Regions from separate parts of the Bacillus sp. C28GYM-DRY-1 genome, predicted to be linked through region 2. Evidence: a T-box and tRNA genes for the amino acid it is inferred to sense, from the RefSeq annotation. Region 2 holds a T-box; the other holds one or more tRNA genes.
The links. A T-box is a leader RNA that pairs with one kind of tRNA and senses whether it is charged. The one in region 2 lies ahead of tyrS (tyrosine--tRNA ligase), so its partner is inferred to be a tRNA-Tyr.
Positions count from the first base shown of each region.

Region 1 (3,404 bases), on a different contig from region 2:
TGACTACACTTTTCCCCGCAGACTTCATCTTGTACCATGTCCAATCGAATAATTGATTGATTTCCTCAATCTGACCGGTGACTTGTCCAGCAGAGGCCATATATTTTTCGCCGTTTACGACAGTTACATCCCCGTCTATTTTTCCTTTAATAATCAGCTTGCCGTTTTTGACAGTAACATCACCTTTGACCGTCTCACCTTCTGGCACGGTCACAGTGTGGTTATGGACCACAAGATTCGGCTGCTTGGACACGCTGAAATTTTGGTCATTATGCCAGCTGTTCAAAAAACCTCCGCCCATCAAAATGATGAATACCGCAGCAGATGCGATAACAGGATGGGTTCTGAACCACCTTTTCACAGAAGCTCTTTTCTTCTCCTTAGGCAATTTTGCCATGACATTAGCGGTAAAATCCGCGGGGGCTTCGACATGCGATGTGCTCCGGACGAGCGCTATAGATTTTTCCATCTCATAAAAATGCTTTCTGCATTTCTCGCATGTCTCCAGATGTTCATTTAATATGTGTTCACCTTTTGGAAGGATATCTCCATCAAGATGCATATGCATAAGCTGCACAATTTGTTCAGGACAGCTCATTTCATCACCCCACTTAAAGATCCCTTAATTGTTTTCTGAGAGCCTCTCTGCCTCTGTGAATCCGCGTTTTCACAGTCCCCACAGGAATGTTGAGAATCTCGCTGATTTCAATTAATGAGAGTTCGTCAATATACTTTAATACGATCACTGTTCTGTATTTGTCAGGAAGCTTTAAAATTTTCTGCTGAATCGTGTTTGAGAGTTCCAGCGACACAACTGCATCATCAGGCAAAACTCCATCTGCGGCGATTTGTGAATACATGGTCAAGCCTTCCGTACCAGCCACCTCTGCATCAAGGTAATAATCCGGCTTCTTTTTGCGAATGCGGTCAATCGTCAAATTGGTCGCGATTCGATAAAGCCAAGTTGAAAATTTCCGGTTAATATCAAAACTGTCGATATTAACGTACGCTCTGACGAAAGCCTCCTGTGCAATATCCTCTGCCTCATGCACATTACCAAGCATACGATAGCAAAGCTGATAAATTTTATCCTTGTAGATATCTACGATGTCAGCAAATGCATCTTGGTCGCCTTTTTTGACTTGTTTAATTCTCTTTTTAATCATCATTTCCATATTATCTAACCTCTGCCTTCACCGGTCTGTATGTATACGAGCTTCGTTCCAAAAGGTTTCAAGTTTTTTATAAAATAAGTTTATCAAATTTTTGGCAGGGTGTAGATGGTAATTCGTGAATAAACTACCTTAACATATTTTTAAAATTATTATACAGACTGAACAGTTAGAAGTTGGAATGATTTTAAAAAGAAAAAAAGACACCTTTTGATCAAAGGTGTCTGTGACTGGGCTAGCTGGATTCGAACCAACGCATGACGGAGTCAAAGTCCGTTGCCTTACCGCTTGGCTATAGCCCAATAATGGTGGAGGGGGGCAGATTCGAACTGCCGAACCCTGAGGGAGCGGATTTACAGTCCGCCGCGTTTAGCCACTTCGCTACCCCTCCATATTAATGTTAGAAAAGAGTGCCGGCAAGAGGACTTGAACCCCCAACCTACTGATTACAAGTCAGTTGCTCTACCAATTGAGCTACACCGGCAAGATGGTGGAGGATGACGGGCTCGAACCGCCGACCCTCTGCTTGTAAGGCAGATGCTCTCCCAGCTGAGCTAATCCTCCAAATGGTGACCCGTACGGGATTCGAACCCGTGTTACCGCCGTGAAAGGGCGGTGTCTTAACCGCTTGACCAACGGGCCGTTTGTGTTCTCGTCGAGCTGACAAAAGTTATTATATACAGGTTACACCCCCTTTGTAAAGAGAAAAATTAAATTTTTTATTTTCAAACTTTTTAACTCCTTTTTTAACTGAAAAAGCCTCCCAACATTTATCATTTCTTTTATGATAGAGACAAGCGAATTAAGAGAGGAGAAACCAATATGATACTAGTCAGCTCTTGCCTTGGCGGCATTGAATGCAGATATAACGGCTCTCATGCCGCATCGGAGAAAATCAGAAAACTCATCAATGAAAATGAAGCAGTTGTGGCTTGTCCTGAGCTTCTCGGCGGCTTCTCAACTCCCCGAGAACCTGCAGAAATCATCGGAGGCACCGGCGAGGATGTTCTTAATGGAACCGCTAAAGTCGTGACAGCTTCAGGAGAAGATGTCACAGAATTATATATGGAAGGCGCCACGAACACATTAGCTTACGCAAAAGAAGTCAATGCCTCTACCATCATATTAAAAGAAAACAGTCCGTCGTGCGGAAGCGGTTTTATCTATAACGGTACATTCTCCGGCCAAAAAATTGCCGGCAGCGGAGTGACCGCCGCACTGTTAAAACAAGCGGGCTACCATGTCATTTCGGAAAACCAGCTAGACAACATATTGTAAGGAGGGCATCACATGACTCAAGACATTTCTTTATCCTTCTATAAGCCTGAACATTTGCCGGAGCTCCAATCATTTACACTAAAAAACGATGACAAACGCTTTACCTCACTCCCGAAAGAGGTGCTGGCTCAGGCCCTGAGCATACGGGACCGGTATCCAGTAGTCATTTTAAAAGACGATTTGCCAGTCGGTTTTTTCATTTTATATACATCAAAAGAAACGCTTGCTCCATATTCTAACAATCCATTTGCTTTACTGCTCAGCTCTCTGTCTATACACGCAGTGCATCAGGGAAAAGGTTATGCAAAAAAAGCAATGTTTCAGCTTCCCTCTTTTGTGAGCAGTTATTTCCCATGGTGCGATGAAATTATTTTAGCCGTTAATCAACTGAACACACGTGCAAAGCACCTTTATATGAAAAGCGGGTTTCTTGATAAAGGACGGCGAAGAATCGGACCGATTGGAGAGCACCTGCTCCTTCATTACTTCTTATAGTCTAGGATGAAATAAAATTTTAAAGATTTTAAAACATAGTTGAAATGTCATAACAGGAACGAATATACTGAATATTGAGATATATTATTTTTAAACAGGGGGCCTCCTCATGTCAAAACCATTAAACCTTCACCGCCTTACAACGGAATCACGCAATAGCCAAACAGCTGAAATCCACAAAGCAGACACACTCGGCATCCTCAAAATGATCAACAACGAAGATTTGAAAGTCGCAGCCGCCGTTCAGCAGGTTCTCCCCGATATCATAACAGCTGTAGACTGCGCCTATGACTCGTTTCAAAATGGTGGCCGGCTTATATACATAGGCGCCGGCACAAGCGGCAGAATCGGTGTCATGGATGCTGTTGAATGTCCTCCCACCTACAGCGTCAACCCAGATCAGGTCATCGGAATCATGGCTGGCGGACCTAAAGCATTTTTGCAGGCAGCAGAGGGAAT
Region 1 is NZ_JAUMKF010000008.1:144,429-147,832, forward strand. Features, by position in the region: gene rsiW (anti-sigma-W factor RsiW) at 1-598, opposite strand, end outside; gene sigW (RNA polymerase sigma factor SigW) at 612-1,175, opposite strand; tRNA gene Q3W56_RS10180 (tRNA-Gln) at 1,403-1,474, opposite strand; tRNA gene Q3W56_RS10185 (tRNA-Tyr) at 1,479-1,563, opposite strand; tRNA gene Q3W56_RS10190 (tRNA-Thr) at 1,584-1,656, opposite strand; tRNA gene Q3W56_RS10195 (tRNA-Val) at 1,661-1,736, opposite strand; tRNA gene Q3W56_RS10200 (tRNA-Glu) at 1,740-1,814, opposite strand; gene Q3W56_RS10205 (2-thiouracil desulfurase family protein) at 1,995-2,450, shown strand; gene Q3W56_RS10210 (GNAT family N-acetyltransferase) at 2,463-2,945, shown strand; gene murQ (N-acetylmuramic acid 6-phosphate etherase) at 3,055-3,404, shown strand, end outside.
Region 1: it has a tRNA-Tyr gene. The T-box ahead of tyrS (tyrosine--tRNA ligase) is inferred to sense a tRNA for this amino acid. The anticodon was not compared.

Region 2 (3,404 bases):
ATATCTGTTATTTTTTCTCCGTTGATTCGGACACCGCCGTTTTGAATCATGCGGCGTGCCTCGCTTTTCGAAGAGAGAAGCTCTAGCTTGACGAGCAAATCAATAATCGCTATCTTTTTCTCGCCTTTCCAGTTTACAGCTGGAATATCCTCTGGCAGGCTGTTTTCCTGAAAGACTGTTTTAAATGAGTGTTCAGCAGCTTCAGCTCTTTCCGCTCCGTGATACATACGGACGATCGTTTTGGCTACATGCATTTTGGCATCCCTCGGATGAACGGCGCCGGTTTCTAAGTCTTTCACGAGCTGTTTTTTCTCTTCAAGCTCTATGTCAGTTGCCAAATGAATGTATTTTTTCATCAGGCTGTCAGGCAGTGACATCGTTTTCCCATACATGTCGTTTGGATGTTCATCAATGCCGATGTAGTTATGTTTAGATTTCGACATTTTCTCAACGCCGTCCAAGCCTTCCAAGAGCGGCATAAGGATGACGACCTGTTTTTCCTTGTTGTATCGTTCTTGGAAATGCCGGCCCATCAGCACATTGAAATGCTGATCTGTCCCGCCTAATTCAATATCGCTTTCGAGAACGACGGAATCATATCCCTGCATCAACGGGTAAAAGAATTCATGAAGCGAGATTGGCTTTTGCATGGCAATGCGTTCTTCAAAATCGTCGCGTTCCATCAGGCGAGCTACAGTTATTTTTCCTGCCAATTCAATGACATCCTCCAGTTTCAATGTTTTCAGCCATTTCGAATTGTAGTGAAGCTCGACTTTTTCAGGATCCAGCACTTTTCCGAATTGCTGAAAGTATGTTTTGGCGTTGTGCTGTACTTCTTCATCAGTCAGCTGCTTTCTGGCTGCTGATTTTCCGGTCGGATCACCGATTTTTCCTGTGAAATCCCCAATTAACAGCTGGACAATGTGGCCGTTTTCTTGAAATTGGCGAAGCTTGTTTAACACAACCGTATGGCCCAAATGTACATCCGGAGCAGACGGATCTAATCCGAGCTTAATTTTTAATGGTATTCCTGTAGAAATTGATTTCACGAGCTTGGCCTTTAATTCCTCCGGCGGTATGACCTCGTGGGCGCCTGTCATGTATAACTGAAGCTGTCTTTCGACTTCTTTTTGCTGTGCTGCTGTGAGTTGCTCAAAAGTTTTCATTATTCTTCCTCCTTTTTAAAAACACAAAAAGAGCCCATCCCGAAAAGGGACGTGGCTCTATGCACGCGGTACCACCCTGGTTGAAGACATTGTCTTCCGCTCATTCGAATAACGGTTTCCCGTTCTTTGCTACTAAGGTTCACAAAGAAAGCTCGGGGAGGTAATTCGCGTTTGCCTGTGTGCCGGCTCGCACCTTCCGCCGGCTCTCTGAAACAGGGAGACAAACCGCTACTGGATTCCCGTCAAAGCTTATGTTGTATGAAGATTGTCAGCTACCTTTCTAAGCAGCTCTGTCAATGTTTTTTGTTCGTCTATCGTCATGCCCGCAATAAGCTCAGTTTCCCCTTTGTGAAACTCCGGGTAGAGTTCTTCAATAGCTTGTTTGCCGGAATCAGTGATGGAGACAAAAACGAGTCGCCGATCTCTGGTGTCGATGCTTTTACGGCAAAAATTCTTTTTTTCGAGCGTTTTGATCACGTTGCTTGCTGTAGCTGTTGAAATGCCTGACAGCTCAGCAGCTTTTCTCGTTTCGAGTGCTCCCCATACCCATAAATCATAAAGGATGGAGAAAGCTGTCCAAGAAAGGCCATAGGAAGAAAGAACCTTAGTCTCCATTTTGATACGGAGCTTTTGCGCAGATCGATACAGATTCGTCGCAATCGATATGGCTTCCAGGTTGAGTGACTCGATGGGCATTTGTTTAAGCTTAGAAAGTGTGTCGTGTTCTTCTTTCCGAAGCTGTTGATGTTGATAGGAACGTTTCACTATTTATGCCTGCCTTTAATTATCAGAATCATTAGCTATGAAATGAATTGTAACAGAGTCTGATATAAACTTCAAGCCTATATATCGGTTGAATAAAAAAGGCCCATACAACACCACAATAAACAAAAAGCCGCAAACGGGGGTGTGCCATTTTGCAAAATTATGTTCAGTCCGTCTATAAACATGATCCGTTTCACCTTTTTTCTGCAGAGCATGTGGTGACGTTAGCAATTATCGCTCTTTTGGCTATTCTGTTGTTTCTGTTCCGCGAGGCGGTCAAGCGGCCTAAGGCCAGCCAGTTTTTGCGTTATTTGTTTGTGTTCCTGTTGCTTGGTTCGCAAATCGGTTATCAAATATGGATGATCGCCACGGACAGGTGGTCAATGCGCATTTCATTGCCTCTCCAGCTTAGTGACCTGTCTGTGTATTTGTCGGCCATCATGCTGGTGACCAAAAGCAGGAAGCTGTTTGTATTTTTATATTTTGTCGGCATCGGCAGTTCGATTCAGGCGCTTGCCACTCCTGATCTCGGTATGTATTCATTTCCGCATATTCGATATATCCTCTTTTTTATTTCGCACGGGTCCGTGTTTCTGTCCTGTCTGCTGATGGCGTTAATTGGGACGTACAGACTCAGACAGCGTTCTTTATGGGGGACTGTTCTCATTGTCAATGTGTACGGCGTCTGCATTTATCTGCTTGACCGGTGGCTTGGTGCGAATTATATGTATTTGACGAAAAAACCGGGCGGCTCTTCTCTTTTAGATGTTCTCGGACCTTGGCCGTGGTACATCGCCTCGGCTGAAGCCATAACGGTCGCCAGCTTTTACATCCTTTATTGGCTTTATCACATGTTCAAAAAATGACGCCTTTTTTGCTGTATAACACATTCTGTCTAAAAAAATATTGAAGAATGGTGTTTAATTTTCTGAAATCGGGAATGTAATTTGTACAACAAAAAGGGAGATGAATATCATTGAAGAAAGATGAAGTTATGCATATTGTGTCATGCGCAGATGATAATTATGCTCGTCATTTAGGTGGGATGTTCGTTTCTTTATTGACAAATATGGATCAGGAAAGAAAGGTAAAACTATACGTCATTGATGGCGGAATTAAGCCTGATAACAAGAAAAGACTGGAAGAAACCACATTGAAATTCGGCGTGCCGATTGAGTTTTTAGAAGTGGATACTAATATGTATGAACATGCGGTAGAGAGCAGCCATATTACAAAAGCAGCGTATTACCGCATTTCGATTCCTGACTTAATTAAGGATGAGAGCATCAAACGAATGATATATGTCGATTGTGATGCGATTATCCTTGAGGATATTTCGAAACTGTGGGATTTGGATATTGCGCCATATACGGTGGCTGCTGTTGAAGATGCGGGGCAGCATGAACGCCTGAAAGAAATGAATGTCACTGATACTGGGAAGTATTTTAATTCAGGTATCATGATTATTGATTT
Region 2 is NZ_JAUMKF010000015.1:6,895-10,298, reverse strand. Features, by position in the region: gene tyrS (tyrosine--tRNA ligase) at 1-1,169, opposite strand, end outside; T-box leader at 1,209-1,421, opposite strand; gene Q3W56_RS14445 (MarR family transcriptional regulator) at 1,416-1,931, opposite strand; gene Q3W56_RS14440 (YwaF family protein) at 2,084-2,797, shown strand; gene Q3W56_RS14435 (glycosyltransferase family 8 protein) at 2,908-3,404, shown strand, end outside.